2 linked regions of the Candidatus Minimicrobia sp. QA0096 genome follow. The protein of the gene in region 1 interacts with the protein of each later gene in a pairwise test. Links are inferred from orthologs where the notes say so. Each region holds a gene or a part of one and is shown in the gene's direction. Other genes may lie near its edges. The genes, in order: AACH20_RS02190 and groL.

Region 1 (7,633 bases):
AAAGAAATCAAACGTCAAACGAAATAGAAGGTTCTTTTTCCTAACGAGGAGGCTCTGGAACGTTACTTAGTTACTTTGTTTGAAGACTCTACTAGAGTGTTTACACAAAATTATTGACAGCATCTTTTCCTTTATAATATAATAAAACCTCATGAGGTATTATATGTCTAAACAAAAAATTAATCGCTTTGTCGGATCTATTGGAGCTTTTATTGGGATCCTTGTCTTTATTGCATATATTCCACAAATTATCGCTAACCTACAAGGAGAAAAAGCTCAACCATTCCAACCACTATTCGCAGCAGTTTCTTGTTTAATTTGGGTAATCTATGGTTGGACAAAAGAACCTAAAAAAGACTGGATCCTCATCATTCCCAATGCAGCGGGAGTGATATTAGGCGGTTTAACTTTTATTACTTCTTTATAAAAGTTATATAAACAAAACCAGCAACTTCATAAAAAAGTTGCTGGTAGAGATTTTGGACTATCACAGGAAAAAATATTTAACCAAAGTGATATATTGTTTGATAAATCAGAGTATAATAGTAATTAAAAATAGGATTGGATAGCGAGCAGATTCTTGCTTCCTGCTATGTTTATATTTCATCAAGTGTAAGTTAATTAAGATTAAAGAAGGAAAAACCATGAATCCACAAACAATAAGCTTAACTGAATTACAAAAACACCTCGATCAAACTTGTAAGGAGAAAGGTTGGGATAAAAATTCTGTCACTGAAGTATTCTTATTGTTAGCCGAGGAAGTTGGCGAGCTGGCGAAGGCGATTCGCAAAGAGACAGGATTTAAGGGAGAAAAAAGACCTGATAACCACGACAATCTGCGCGAGGAGTTTGCGGACGTACTGAACTATTTGATGGAATTGGCAAATCGGTTTGACGTCAATTTGGCGGAAGTGTATTTTGAGAAGCACAAGATCAACCAGACGCGACAGTGGAAATAGTATATACTGTATTGAAAAGCGCAGATGTAATAAAATGCACGAAATAGGTATTGATATATCTGTTGTTGGCAATTATGAGTAACTTCAAAAACTTTACAGAGAAGATTAGATGTCGCGTAATTCCGATAACACGCGATCGTCGTGTGTGGTTGGATGAGAAAATTGTCGACGATGATTTGTATTGTGTTTTTATGAATGGACGATCATACGAACTTGGTGAAGAATACGATGACTTTTTGTGTGTCACTGCTGACAACTTTGCTGAACTAGCAGACGTTATTCTCCGCGAGTTGTATGCGCGCGGATTTTCATCGTCAGACTATAAACTGATCAACGAAAATTATGTTCATCTAGATTATAGCTTTTTGAGCGATAACATGCCTTGGATTGCTTGGCGTAATGTTGATGCAATAGTTAAGGGCGATATTACCGATGAGAAGGACTATCGTCGCGACAAAGCTAAGCACGGTCGGTGGATGAGTTACGCTGAACTGGTTCAGGCTATTGGCAAGAATCAAGCTCATAAGATTTTTGAGCAGTTATAGGTTAGACCTCAGTGTGTAAGGAATAATTTGCTGAGAATAAGTAGGCATGCAAGGAGCGATTTACTGTGCGTTTATATAAAAACATTGAGCTGATATAATAACAAATAGTTATGACCAAAAAAATTACCGTCCACCCTCTACCCGGCTACAAAGAAGTCAAGCCCTTCGTTTATGCGGGGTTTTTCCCAGTGTCCAATGAAGACTATAATGACCTGAAAGAGGCAATTGAAAAGTTGAGCCTCAGCGATTCGGCGCTGCAATTCGAGCCGGAAAATTCGCCGGTTCTGGGCTATGGTGTGCGAATTGGATTTTTGGGTCTGCTTCATATGGACATCATTCGCGAGCGACTAGAGCGTGAATATAATTTGGATTTGATTGTGACCAATCCGAGTACTGATTATCAAGTTAGTTTGACGAATGGCGAGGAGCTGGATATTAAATCCGCCAGCGAATTGCCCGACCCAGCGCAGATAAAAGAGATTCGCGAGCCGTGGATTGACGGTGAAATTGTTGTGTCGCAGGATTACATCGGTGCGGTGATTCAGTTGATTGTGAGCAAGCGTGGCCGCCAGAAAAACCTGAGTTACATTGACGAGCGGGCGCTGATTTCATTCGCGGCGCCACTTGCGAATTTGTTGACGGATTTTTATGACCAATTGAAATCTATTACCAGCGGCTACGGTTCGTTTAATTATGAGTTGGCGGATTATCAAGTGGAAGATTTGGTGCGTGTCGATTTTTATGTGGCGGGCGAAATGGTTGATTCGTTGAGCGTAATGTGCCATCGGTCGGAATCGCAGCATTTGGGGCGCGAGATTGTTAAGAAGTTGAAAGAAGTCGTGCCGCGCCAGAGTTTTGAAGTTTCATTGCAAGCGGCAATTGGCGGTAAGTTTATTGCCAGGGAAAATATCGGCGCTTATCGAAAAGACGTTACGGGCTATCTTTACGGCGGCGATGTCAGTCGTAAAAAGAAGCTTCTCGCCAAGCAAGCGCGCGGTAAAAAACGAATGAAGCGCTTTGGTAAAGTTGACATACCGAGCGAAGCATTTATGGTGATGCTAAAAAGGGATTAACTATGAAAAAACTCATTGTTTATATTGATATGGATGGCGTTTTGGCGGATTTCAAATCTGCTTTAACAAAAATATCGCCCGAGTTGATTGATGAGTTTGCTGGTCATCACGATAATATTCCAGGAATTTTTTCTTTAATGGAACCCGTGCCTGGAGCTATCGAGGCGGTTTACGCCCTGAAAGACAAATACGATTTATACATTTTATCTTCTTCTCCGTGGGAAAATCCGACGGCTTTGGGAGATAAGTTGGCGTGGGTGAAAAAGTATTTTGGTGGCGAAGGTTCGGATAATATTTTCTTTCGTAAGGTTATTTTTTCGTCAGCAAAGAATTTGAGTCGAGGCGATATTTTGATTGACGATCGGACGGCGAATGATGCGGGCGAGTTTTCTGGTCGGCTTATTCGTTTTGGAAGTTCTGAATTTCCCAATTGGCAATCTGTACTTGATGAGTTATTATAGGTAGATATTATGCCAAGTATTGAAGATCTTATTACAAATTATCAGCCAACTGAATCAACAATTGAGTTGGTTAAAAGTACGAAAATTGCGCTGCTCGCGGGAATTTCTGGTGCGGGCAAAGACACGATAAAAAAACAATTATTGAAGTCGCCAGGGTTTCGCGATATCGTTTCTCATACTACGCGTTCGCCACGCACAAATAACGGATGCGCCGAGCAAGATGGAATTGATTATCACTTTATTGATTCGCGAACTGCCGAAAATATGCTACAAAATAATGAATTTATCGAGGCGAAGTTTGTTCACGGTACAGTTTATGGGACGTCGGTGGCTGAGTTGAAATTAGCGCATGACCAGAACCGCGTGGCAATTACTGACATTGACGTTCAGGGCGTGGAGGAATATGAGCGACTGGCGCCAGATAGCATTGCGATTTTCATTGTGCCGCCAAATAGCCAAACTTGGATTGAGCGATTAAAAAAGCGTTACGCAACCGAAGAAGATTTTCAAGCGGAGTGGCCAAAGCGTCACGCCTCGGCGATAAAAGAGTTGGCTTACGCGCTTGAAGTTCCGTATTATCACGTGATTATCAATGACGATTTGGAGCGAGCAATTCGAGTGACTGAGGAAATTATTTTGCGCGGCGACGTGTTTAAGCGTCAAGATGACGAGGCGCGTTTGATAGCTCGAAATCTCCTCAATGATATAATTAATCTATGAGTTCAGTAAAAACTCCAAAAAAAATAGCAGCCAGGCAAGATCGCTCCTCGAAGACCTTGACTACATTGTTAGACCAATCCTTTTTTATCTTTGCAGGTCTGGCATCGTTTTGGTTGGCATGGTTGGTACTTAGAGAAGGTTGGGCGACGGGCGGCTGGTGGCTGGTTGGCTTGTTCTTTGTTGTGTGGATAATTGTGGCATATTTGGCGTTGCCTAGGCTTCATCGAATTTTGAGCAATATGTACGTACCGAATTATTTTATTGGCAGGACGCGAACGGCGGACGGAGTATTAAGCGACCCTGTCAATTTGAGCGTGCGTGGTTCAGAAGAAAAGCTCCATAAGGCAATGACTGAGGCTGGCTGGGTTTTGGCGGATGACATAACTCCAAGGTCGGCTTGGAAAATGGTGCTTACGGTGCTGAGTGGTCGTAGTTATCCAAATGCACCGGTGTCGCCCGCATTTTTGTTTGGTAGACGGCAGGACTTTGCTTATCAGCAGGAAGTTGACGGCAATCCAAGGCGTCGTCATCATGTTAGGTTTTGGCGATGCCCAACTGGCTGGCTTCTTCCTGGCGGTCATCGAGTTGATTGGTTGGCGGCTGGTACATACGATAAGAGCGTTGGCTTTTCTTTGTTTACTTTCCAGTTCACGCATAAAATTGACGAGAATATTGATATTGAACGAGATTATATCATTGAGTCGGTTAAAAGTAACAATAAAAATGTTAGAGTGACGATATTAAAGGATTTTTCAACGGGCTATCATTCGCGCAATGGTCTTGGAGATTCTATCCGCACTGATGGCGATTTGCCAATTTTGGGAGTTGGTCGAATAAAGGCTGACGATAATGTCACGGCTTCAACGCGGCTCGGGGTGATTATGGATGGCACAATTTATGATCGTCATCCGCGAAATCACGAAACTTTACTGGAAGAGCTTTGGAGTCGCCGACCACCGCAGATTTTAATTGGCGGCGGATTAATGATTCTGGCGTCGTTATTCACAATTGGGCAAATGTTGGTGGACTTTTCTAGTTGGCCGACGACTTTGGTGCAGGTTGCGAATATTGACGGAATTGATATAAATGCCGCGAATACCATGTTATCGATGATGGCCGGCTTTAATGTGCTGTTGGTCGTGGCGGAAATCGTGCTGGTTGGACTGCTACTTCGAGGAAGTAGCCGGGCGCGAATCTCACTACTTTCTGTAGCGACATTAGCTATTGTCACCGAATCTTTATCCGTGACAATTGGGCGAATTAATGCGTCGATTATGCTGCTTTTGATCTCAATTGGCGTGCATATTATGATCATGATGTTGTTCTCTTCAGATGCAGCGCGCTACTTTACGGAAAGACGATAAGGCTTGGCACTCTGCTTGTATGAGTGCTAGATTTGCGATATAATTGGACTATGACCGAACGTCAACAAGCAATCCTTGTCGCTATTATCGAACAGTACGCTGAAATTGCGGCGCCAGTTGGTAGTGTAACGCTAGCCAAACTGTTTGGTGTGAGTAGCGCCACGATTCGCAGTGAAATGGCAAAACTTGAGGAGATGGGATTTATTGAGGCGCCTCACACGAGCGCAGGTCGAATTCCGACAGATAAGGGATATCGTTTTTATGTCAATGGAATCACGGCGGCGCAAATGACGGAATTGCCGAGCGGTATTGATAGCAGCACGAAGGCAATTGAGGCGCACGTCAATTCAAATGTTGATACTTCAGACAAAGCGATTCGTCGAGCAGTTGATGGTTTGGTGGAAATGACTGGCAATTTTGGTTTTGCGTCGTTTGGTTCGAGTTTATATATGAACGGAATGACTCAGCTCTTTAGTCAACCAGAGTTTGGTGATGGCGATCACGTTCAGGCGGTTGCTAAATTGATTGACAATATCGAACCGTGGCTGCGCGAAGCGGCACCGGACGAACCGCTAAATGTGTTTATTGGTAGCGAAAACCCAATTGGTAAAAGTAGTGGAGCTACGTTGATTATAAGTAAATTTAAGTCATCGTCTGGTGGCGATAATTACATCGGTGTGATTGGTCCGACGCGACAAAATTATCGTCGAACGATGGAGCTGGTGCGTCGTACGGGCGCGATGCTGGAAGAAGTCTTGTAGTGGCTAAAAGGAGGAAAAATGACGAAGAATAAAAAAGCTGAAGATTTAGAGAAAGAAATTGCTGAGCTGACGTCGGATCTGCAGCGAACTCGAGCGGATTTTGAGAATTATCGTAAGCGCGTGGATGCAGAAAAGCAATCAGCGCACGAGTTGGGTCAAACTAAGTCGGTGATGAAATTATTGCCAGTTGTTGATACGATTGAGCGGGCTGTTGCCAACGTCCCAGAGGAGATTCAAGATAATGCGTGGGTTAAGGGCGTGGCTGGTCTGAGCAAGCAACTTGACAAGCAATTGAAGGAGATTGGTTTGGAGAAAATTGACGCCAAACCTGGCACTCTATTTAATCCTGAATTTCATCAGGCTGTTCAATTTGACGAATCGACGGATGGCGATAAGGAAGTTATTGTCGAGGAGCTTCGCGCTGGTTATACTTTGAACGGCTCAGTTATTCGCGACGCAATGGTAAAAGTTGCTCGTAAGTAATGTGATTGCGAAAAAATAGCGATTAGCACTCTTGACATGAGAGTGCTAATTATTTATACTGAGATAGTTGGCACTCGCCACGAAAGAGTGCTAGAATGAATATAAGATATAGACCAGATGTGATCATAGCAGAAAGGGGAATCATATGGGTAAAATTATTGGTATTGACCTTGGTACAACCAACAGCGCATTTGCGTATATGTTAGCTGGAAAACCAGAGGTTATTTCTAATGCTGAAGGCAATCGTACTACACCGTCTGTAGTTGCGGTCAATAAAAAGGGCGAACGACTTGTCGGTCAAGTTGCTCAGCGTCAGCGTGTAACAAACCCAAAAAACACGATTTACGGCGTTAAGCGTTTGATTGGTCGTAAGTTTGACGATAAGGAAGTGCAAAAAGACTTGGATATCATGCCGTACAAGATTGTTAAAAAAGGTACTGGTGTGGCAGTCGAAATGGGCGATAAGGAATACACGCCAGAAGAAGTTTCAGCAATGATTCTTAGTAAAATCAAGGCTGACGCCGAGGCTTTCTTGGGTGAAAAAGTAACGGAAGCGGTGATTACGGTGCCAGCGTACTTTGACGATTCACAGCGCCAAGCGACTAAGGATGCTGGTAAAATTGCTGGATTGGAAGTTAAGCGTATTATCAACGAACCAACAGCTGCAGCTTTGGCGTACGGCCTAGAAAAGGGTAAAAACGACGAAACTATCGTAGTATTCGACCTTGGTGGCGGTACGTTTGACGTGTCGGTGCTGGAGCTAGGCGACGGTGTATTTGAGGTTAAAGCAACTAATGGCGACACACACCTTGGCGGTGAGGATTTCGACAACGCTATTGTCAATTACTTCTTGGACGACTTCAAGTCGAAGGAAGGAATTGATCTTCGTAAAGATAATGCAGCGATGCAACGCCTGAAGGATGAGGCTGAAAAGGCAAAGAAAGAATTGTCGACGGTTACGGAATATGAAGTCAACATTCCATTTATTACCGCCGATGCTGACGGTCCAAAGCACTTTGAGATGAGCTTGAGTCGTGCCAAGTTGGAAGATTTGGTTAAGGATTTATTGGATCGCTTGGATGGTCCAGTAGAAAAGGCTTTGAAGGACGCCAAGCTTTCTAAGTCCGATATTAACAATGTAGTTATGGTTGGTGGAATGACTCGTATGCCAGCTGTGGTCGAGCGCGTAAAGAATTTCTTTGGAAAAGATCCAATGCAAGGCGTGAACCCAGATGAGGTTGTGGCTGTTGGTGCCGCAATTCAAGGT
Region 2 (7,731 bases), 130 kb from region 1 along the record:
GGAAAGCTATAACGAAAATCCAGATGAAATTCGGGCAATGATTCGTCAGGGAATTGAGCGAACGAAAAAGGCTCATAAAATGACGGAAATTGCTGATCGAAAACAGGCGATTTATCAAGCTCTGAGGTCGGCTGTTCGTGGCGATACGGTTCTGATTACGGGTATGGGTCATGAGCAGTACCGAATTGTGAATGGCAAGCGAATTCCGTGGAACGACAAGAAAGTCGTTCAGGAAATTATTTCTGAGATTGAGAAAAAGAGTCGTAAAATTTCGCTTTAATCTGTTTCCAGCTTTGTGATTGGCGAACTAATTTTTCTACATCGCTTGGGTCGAGCAGCAATTCTTTCACGGCGTCTTCAAGGTAAATGCCGCCCTGTGAGCCTTTGAATAGAATTGTCGTATCTTTAATGTCGCTATTTTTCAGGAATTCTCCAGCTTCAAGCGCCGTGTCAAAAGAAATTACTTTACAGCCATTTTTTTCAGCGATTGGCGCGAGGTGTTTCTTAGCCATTTTACCGACAGTGATGAGCGATTCTAGCTGTTTAGGGTCGCAAATTTCACCGATTTTTTTATGCTCCGATTCGGATGTTTCGCCCAGTTCATTCATATCTCCCAATACGGCAATCTTGTGATCGGCGGAGATGGAATAGAGTGTTTTTAGCGAATTTTCCATGGCAATAGGGCTGGCGTTGTAAGTGTCGTCCAGTAATGTGCAACCGCGTATGCCACGTAAAATATTCATTCTGCCTGAAACTGGTCTGATTTTTGTTAAAGCCGATGCAACTTCTTCAATATTCATTCCGCAAGCCAATCCCGCCGCCGCCGCGCCAGTGATTGAGCGGATGTTGTGTTTGCCCAATACAGAAATATTTATATCCTGAGAAGTTTTTTCGGAGTGTCTTAAATTGACAATACAGCCAGTATCTGTAGTCTTTTTAATTTCCAGGAAAACATCAGCGGATCCATCGCCGTAACTTACGCGATTTCCAACTATGAGATTATGATATTTTTCATCGATATCGTGAAGGTTGAAGATGGTTTTTTTAGCGACCTGGCTAATGGACAGTTCCTCATGAGCTACCGTATCCATATTTTTGAAAAACTCCATATGTTCAGGTGCAACAGAGGTAATTATGGCAATGTCGGGCTGGATATAGCGCATAAAAGTAGCCATTTCACCAGGGCAATCAATACCACATTCTTGAATAATTATATCTGGAGATTCGGGGTTTTTTATGCTGGCGTGTGCTGCGGAGAAGACTTTTAGCCAGGCTAGGGGAGATTTGGCGTTTTTTGGCCCGTCTACGCCTAAGATTTCCAGCGGCGCACTTAAGGTTGTGTTCAAATTGCCACGACTATGGCGCACGGTGAATTTTTCTGATAGAACAGTGGCGGTTGCTGATTTTACGCTAGTTTTACCAACGCTGCCGACTACAGCAATTAGTTTAGTGTCAGGATGAGATTTAAGATATTTTTTTACATAAGAGCCGAGAATTGTTTCTAAGAGATGTTTGAATAATTGCATGGAGTTATTATAACAGATTGAGGAACAGTAGGGAGAAGGGTGTGAGGTTGCCTCTTTAATGATTTTATGGTATTATAGCAACCATTGTATGGAGATTGCTAGAGAATCAGGAGTAGCTGAGATTGCTTGGGGGATTGTTGAATCTTCCGAATACCAAGAAAGACTGCGTGAAATTGTATTAGGAATAGGGCGAGCTGCAACCAGAGATTTTAATCCGGAAAGTTCATATCGATTAGTGGATAGATATGTCGCGTCAGGTGTGGCGGATGATACTTTAAGAGAAAGAAGCGACACAGACAAAATGCCGAAAGATAGAGTGCTGGAGTTGATACAGATCATGCCTTATTGGATTCGATCGGAGGAGAATCTCGAGTCTTATAGGAACGGGGCATTTTATGAACGTAATAATAAGATAAAAGAAAAAGAGACGGTCGTAGCCTTTAATAAAATTCTGCGGACTATTATCAGCGAAGGACAATACACTCGTAAGTCAGAGCTTATATCGGATATTGAAAATGCTATGAATCATCTTGATTATAGTGATAAAGAGGTTAAAAATGCGCATAGATTTTTAAATTATGTAATTAATGGTATGCGCCATGAAATCGCCGCTGAGATGGCCCTAAATGAGGTTGAGGGAGTACAAGCTGTTTATACATCTAGCGTTGAAGGCGACCTTGCTGGGACTGATATTTTGGTTGAATATGTAAGAGACGGTAATATATATGTATTTGGTTTTGATATAAAATCAACGAAAACCGCAGCACGTAAGGCTAATAATGATAAGTATTGCATGGACTACCGTGCTATCTGGTCTGGCTTTAATCACAAGGCTGGTGACTTTGGCTATGATGAAGATGGCTTAATTCCTAAGAAGCGTGTTATTAGAGGAAAGATTTCATATTATAAGGGTGTTCTTGAAGAGATGGTCAGAGAAGAAGATTGTAAAAGACAAAATAATTAGCACTCACACTTGACGAGTGCTAATTTGTTGCGCTACAATAAATGTATTGTTAACGAAATGGAGGATAACGTGAGTACACCTATTAAGCCTCTTGGCGACCGTGTTGTAGCGGTGCGTGAAGAAGCAAAGACTCAGACAGCGAGCGGAATTTACTTGCCTGATAACGCTAAAGAAAAGCCAGTAGTTGCGGAAGTTAAAGCAGTTGGCGGCGATGTGAAGAACGTCAAAGTCGGTGATCGAATTGTCTATAAGGAATATTCGACTACGGATTTGAAAATTGACGGCACGGAATATTTGGTTGTTCGCGAAGAAGATATTTTAGCAACGGTTGTTGGATAAAAAGGGGAGTTTAATTATGGCAAAAAAAGTTTTTTATGATGACGATGCGCGAAATCGCGTGCTTGGCGGCGCTAAGTCACTATACGACGCAGTTAAGGTAACTTACGGTCCAAAGGGTCGCAATGTTGTGATTGCGAAGGGTTTTGGTGGACCAACTGTTACTCATGACGGCGTAACTGTGGCTGAAGGAATTGAATTGCCAGAAAATGATGACGAAACGCTGGGCTATAAAGTCGGTGCCGATTTAATCAAACAGGCCGCTAAGAACTTGAACAAGCAAGCAGGCGACGGCACAACGACTGTAACGGTGTTGACGTACTCGATTTTGAAAGAGGCAAATCGATTGATTGCGGCTGGACATAATCCGATGGAACTTAGGAAAGGTATCGAGCAAGCTGGCGCGGAAATTGTTAAAGAATTGAACAAATTGGCTGAGCCGATTGAAGGCAAGTCTGATCGCGTGGCTGAAGTTGCTACGATTTCGGCGGGTGATGCAGAAATTGGTAAATTGATTGCTGGCGTAATCGAGAAAGTTGGCAAAGACGGCGTAGTTACTGTTGAGGCTGGTCAAGGCTTGGAGCTGGAAGCTGAAGTTGTCGAAGGTTTTAGCTTGGACAAGGGTTGGGTGAGTCCGTTCTTTGTTACTGATGCGGGTCGTCAGGAGGCTGTGTACGAAAAGCCAGCGATTTTGATTACCGATAAGAAGATTTCTAGTGTACAAGAATTCTTGCCAATGTTGGAAAAATTGGCACAAAGCGGTAAAAAGGACGTTGTTCTGATTGCTGATGAAGTTGAAGGCGAAGCTTTGAGCATTTTGGTCTTGAACAAATTGAAGGGCGTATTCAATACCGTAGCTGTTAAGGCGCCAAGTTTCGGTGATCGTCGTAAAGATGTTCTTCGTGATATCGCTGTGCTGACTGGCGCGATTGTGATTTCTGAAGATCACGGATTGACATTCGAAAACGCTGGCTTGGAAGTTTTGGGTTCGGCGCGCAAGGTGATTGTTGGTAAAGACGAAACGACAATTATCGAAGGCGCGGGCAAGCCTTCAGGCGTGAAGGAGCGAATTGCTGAGATTAAATCGCTTTCAGAAAATGCTTCAAGTGAGTATGAAAAAGAACAATTCGACAAGCGTGCCGCGGCATTATCTGGCAAGGTTGCGGTTATTAAGGTTGGTGGCGCGACTGAGACTGAAATTGACGAAAAGAAATTCCGCGTTGATGACGCCGTGGCGGCTACTAAGGCGGCTTTGGCTGAGGGAATTGTTGCTGGTGGTGGCGTAACTTTGGTCAATTTGGCTGGCAATCTAAAAGTTAGCGGCGCAGATAGTTTGTCGGTCGGTCGACAGATCTTGAAAGACGCTCTGAAGCAACCGTTCTTGCAGATTATGAAAAACGCCGGGTTGAATGCTGATGCACTGCTTGCTCAAGTTGAATCTGGCAAACCTGGATTCGGCGTTAACGTTATGAAGCCAGAAGACGGTCTGATTGACGTGAAGAAGGCTGGTGTTATTGATCCAGCTCGTGTGACTAAAGAAGCTGTTCAAAACGCAGTATCAATTGCATCAACTGCGGCAACTATGGGCGCTTTGGTGGTTGATATTCCAGAGGCTGAGGTTGCAGCTGCTCCTGGCGGTATGCCGGGAATGGGTATGATGTAAATCTGCCCCGAGCAATAAAAATCCCGCCGAAAATGGCGGGTTTTTATTTTGGAGGAATGGACTATCGAGGATTTGATAAGTAGTCGATTTCTTTAATGATATCCAGTAGAGCCTGTGCGCGGCGAGCTTCATCGACAATAGCTACAGCAGCGTCGTGTGCTGGTGCGATCAGAGTTTTATCGTCCGTAGAACGAAGAAGTAATAGGTAAGTGTCAAACTTTTCCTCTGGAGAAACATCTAGCTTGTCGACTAATGGACGCAACTCGTTCAAGGCAGTTTGCTTAATCGTATCAAGCGTAGGATCTGCGGCTGCAGCTGGAGCTGGTGTGCTGACTGTTGGAGTTGGCATAACTGACTCTGGAGCGGCAGGCTTCGCTATATCATCAATAGCAGGCTCATCGTTTTGATCCGTAGCGACAGGATCCGGTGAGATGGTTGCAGGATTAATTACAGGTGAAGCTGTAGCATTTGTTTCTTCGAACTGTAAATTATTGTCTGTATTTTGTGATACGCCAGCTAATACCTTAGCCAGTTCTTGGTCGTCACTGAATGATTGATTAGCTTGAGAATCCATTATAACCCACCTTATATATTAAATTGTTTAAGCTTATATATGTTACACTATAACATGAGTTAACAAAGGAGCGCAAGATGTTAGATGATATGAATGTGATAAAACAATATGATCCAGGCGACGTTTTGAGCGGCGTTTTGAATATCCCAGAACAAGCTCGATATGAGGTGTCGATCCACGAAGGCGCGAACCAGCGTCGAGATTTCAAGAATATTGTGATCGCGGGAATGGGCGGTTCGGCTTTAGCGGCTGATATGGTTCGAGTTTTGACCGCGGGCTGGTTGCATATTCCACTTGAAGTGGTGAAGGGCTATGATTTGCCGGGGTTCGTGAGCGAGGAAACGTTGGTTATTGCGGTTAGTCATTCGGGCAATACCGAGGAAACTCTGAGTTGCTATCAGCAAGCATTGGAAAAGAAGGCATGTCTGGCGGCTATGTCGATTGGTGGAGCGTTGATTGAGCGAGCGAAAAATGACAATGTAACTTACGCTCAAGTTCCAGCTGGCGCGCAGCCACGAATGTCGACGGTTTACCATTTGCGAGGATTATTGAAACTATTACAACATTTTTGGGTGATTGATAATGATTTGTACGATCAGGTGAAAAATAGCGCTGATTGGTTGGCGGGCGAGATATCTAATTGGACAGCCAAAACGCCAGAAGCTGATAATTTGGCGAAGCAGATTGCGAAATTAACAATTGGCAAGACGTTGGTTGTTTTTGGCGGTGAACTGACTTGGCCGCTGGCGTATAAATGGAAGATCAGCTGGAATGAATCGGCGAAGAATTTGGCGTTCTCGAATCAATATCCAGAATTTAATCATAACGAGTTTATCGGCTGGTCGTCGCATCCAGTAGAAAAGCCGTTTACGGTTTTTGATATTCGTAGCAATTTGGAGCGGGACAGAATCCGCGAGCGAATGGAGCTGAGCGACCGACTGTTAAGTGGCAAGCGACCAAAAGCGCACGTACTGGAACTTCGAGGAAAGACGCTTATGGAACAATTACTGTGGGGTTTGGTGCTGGCTGACGCGGCTAGTATTTACACAGCCATTCTCAATGGAGTCAATCCTGGTCCAGTTCAGTTGATTGAAAAATTGAAAGCGGAACTTAGTTAATTTAATATCGTAGAGATTCGATTGGGTCGCGTCTGGTGGCGCGGGCTGCTGGATATACGCCAGAAATTACGCCGATGATTATTGATAGTCCAATTGATAAGACGGCTGTTTGCCAATAAATATAAGGTGTGAGAGGTAAATATAAGCTGGCAATATAAGCTCCCACCAAGCCTAATCCATAGCCCAATATTCCGCCGAGGAATCCGATGATCGCTGCCTCGATTAAGAATTGATTGATGATATCCCAGCCTGTGGCGCCGACGGCTCGTCTGACGCCGACTTCACGCTGGCGCTCGGCGACATTGACAAGCATCACGTTCATAACGCCTATTCCACCGATTAACAGAGAAATAATACCGATGACAGTTAAGATTATCGAGAGAAACCTCGCGACATTAGACTTCTTTTCGTTTATCTCTTCACCGGAAACGATTCGATAATTCTTATCACTATCATGATTCTTCTTCAAAATATCGTCAGCCGATTTTATGACTGAATTGAGATTTTTATAATCTTTGGTAGTTACGATGATTTGCTGAATCTGCGGCGTTCCTTGGGTGAATTTTTTAATCACAGACAATGGAATAATGGCGGCGTTATTAAAATTCACGTCCAAATAACTGGCTTGATTTTCAATATTCTTCAACACGCCAACAACGGTCAATGGTTGATTTCGGATGTAAATAACGTTTCCGATGGATCTTTCGGTGCCGAACAAATCGACCGACAATTGCTGACCGACGACAACTCCGCCGATGTCGTTAATAAATTGCCCAGTAGCAATTTGCAAATTAGCGACGTCTTTTAGCGATTCCGTACTGCCGATTAACGCGGCGTTTTGGATATCGACTTTACCTTCGCGGGCGCGCAGTTCGGCGTGCAGAAATGCAATTGGCGCAGCTTTTGTATTGGCAATTTTTTCTATATCCCTGGCGTCCGTTTCAGTCAATGTGTTGACTGTCGTCGTGTTGTCGGATTCGGTCAGTAGATTCGGGATGGCTTTTTGATTGCCAGACTTAACAATAGCGACAGGAGCAGATGATTGGTTGGAATTGTCGCCTAATAGGTGATTAAATCCGCCAGTTAGAGATAGAACCATGGTGATGCTGGCGATGCCAATAGCTACGCCTACAATTGTCAAAAATGTTCGTCCACGATTAGCTCGTAGCGCCTGAGTAGCGTTTTCAAAATGATTTTTTACTAATATTTTCACGATTTTTTCGCCCTCGATTTCTTTGAAGACTTTTGCTTCTTAGGTTTTTCTTCTTTTTCGTCGTCTACAATTAACTTCTTAGTGAACTTGCGCTTTTCCTTATGCTCGTCAGTGTCGATTTTTCCGTCCAGCATGGTGATGACGCGACTGGCATAATGAGTCAATTCTGGGTTGTGAGTAACCATAATTATAGTATTGCCGCGACGATGTAGGTCGGACAATTCTTCCATAATGAGATGACTCGATTTGCTATCCAAATTTCCTGTTGGTTCATCGGCTAAGATAATTGACGGGCTATTAACCAGCGCTCTAGCAATTGCTACGCGCTGAACCTGAC

Evidence for each region.
Region 2: the proteins of AACH20_RS02190 (region 1) and groL interact in binary tests that used the Escherichia coli proteins (3 or more experiments, as listed by UniProt). The link is inferred for Candidatus Minimicrobia sp. QA0096 from one-to-one orthologs.

What each region holds. Positions count from the first base shown.
Region 1 is NZ_OZ017288.1:405,912-413,544, reverse strand. Bases 4,838-7,633 are described here. They hold AACH20_RS02190 (nucleotide exchange factor GrpE), read left to right. Parts: upstream 4,838-5,901; coding sequence 5,902-6,366; downstream 6,367-7,633. Other genes in these bases: dnaK (molecular chaperone DnaK), read left to right, coding at 6,512-7,633; AACH20_RS02195 (transcriptional regulator), read left to right, coding at 5,173-5,883; AACH20_RS02200 (LssY C-terminal domain-containing protein), read left to right, coding at 4,838-5,122. Also shown: AACH20_RS02230 (SemiSWEET family transporter), read left to right, coding at 164-427; AACH20_RS02225 (dUTP diphosphatase), read left to right, coding at 645-959; AACH20_RS02220 (hypothetical protein), read left to right, coding at 1,034-1,504; AACH20_RS02215 (GTP-binding protein LepA), read left to right, coding at 1,615-2,577; AACH20_RS02210 (5' nucleotidase, NT5C type), read left to right, coding at 2,580-3,038; AACH20_RS02205 (guanylate kinase), read left to right, coding at 3,048-3,758; more of AACH20_RS02200, read left to right, coding at 3,755-4,837. UniProt on the Escherichia coli protein: Participates actively in the response to hyperosmotic and heat shock by preventing the aggregation of stress-denatured proteins, in association with DnaK and GrpE. It is the nucleotide exchange factor for DnaK and may function as a thermosensor.
Region 2 is NZ_OZ017288.1:538,238-545,968, forward strand. What follows is about bases 2,274-5,167. They hold groL (chaperonin GroEL), read left to right. Parts: upstream 2,274-2,845; coding sequence 2,846-4,489; downstream 4,490-5,167. Other genes in these bases: AACH20_RS02900 (hypothetical protein), read left to right, coding at 2,274-2,490; AACH20_RS02905 (co-chaperone GroES), read left to right, coding at 2,560-2,829; AACH20_RS02915 (hypothetical protein), read right to left, coding at 4,551-5,063; AACH20_RS02920 (bifunctional phosphoglucose/phosphomannose isomerase), read left to right, coding at 5,141-5,167. In the rest of the region: AACH20_RS02890 (UDP-N-acetylmuramoyl-L-alanyl-D-glutamate--2,6-diaminopimelate ligase), read left to right, coding at 1-280; AACH20_RS02895 (UDP-N-acetylmuramoyl-tripeptide--D-alanyl-D-alanine ligase), read right to left, coding at 237-1,526; more of AACH20_RS02900, read left to right, coding at 1,615-2,273; more of AACH20_RS02920, read left to right, coding at 5,168-6,181; AACH20_RS02925 (ABC transporter permease), read right to left, coding at 6,183-7,394; AACH20_RS02930 (ABC transporter ATP-binding protein), read right to left, coding at 7,391-7,731.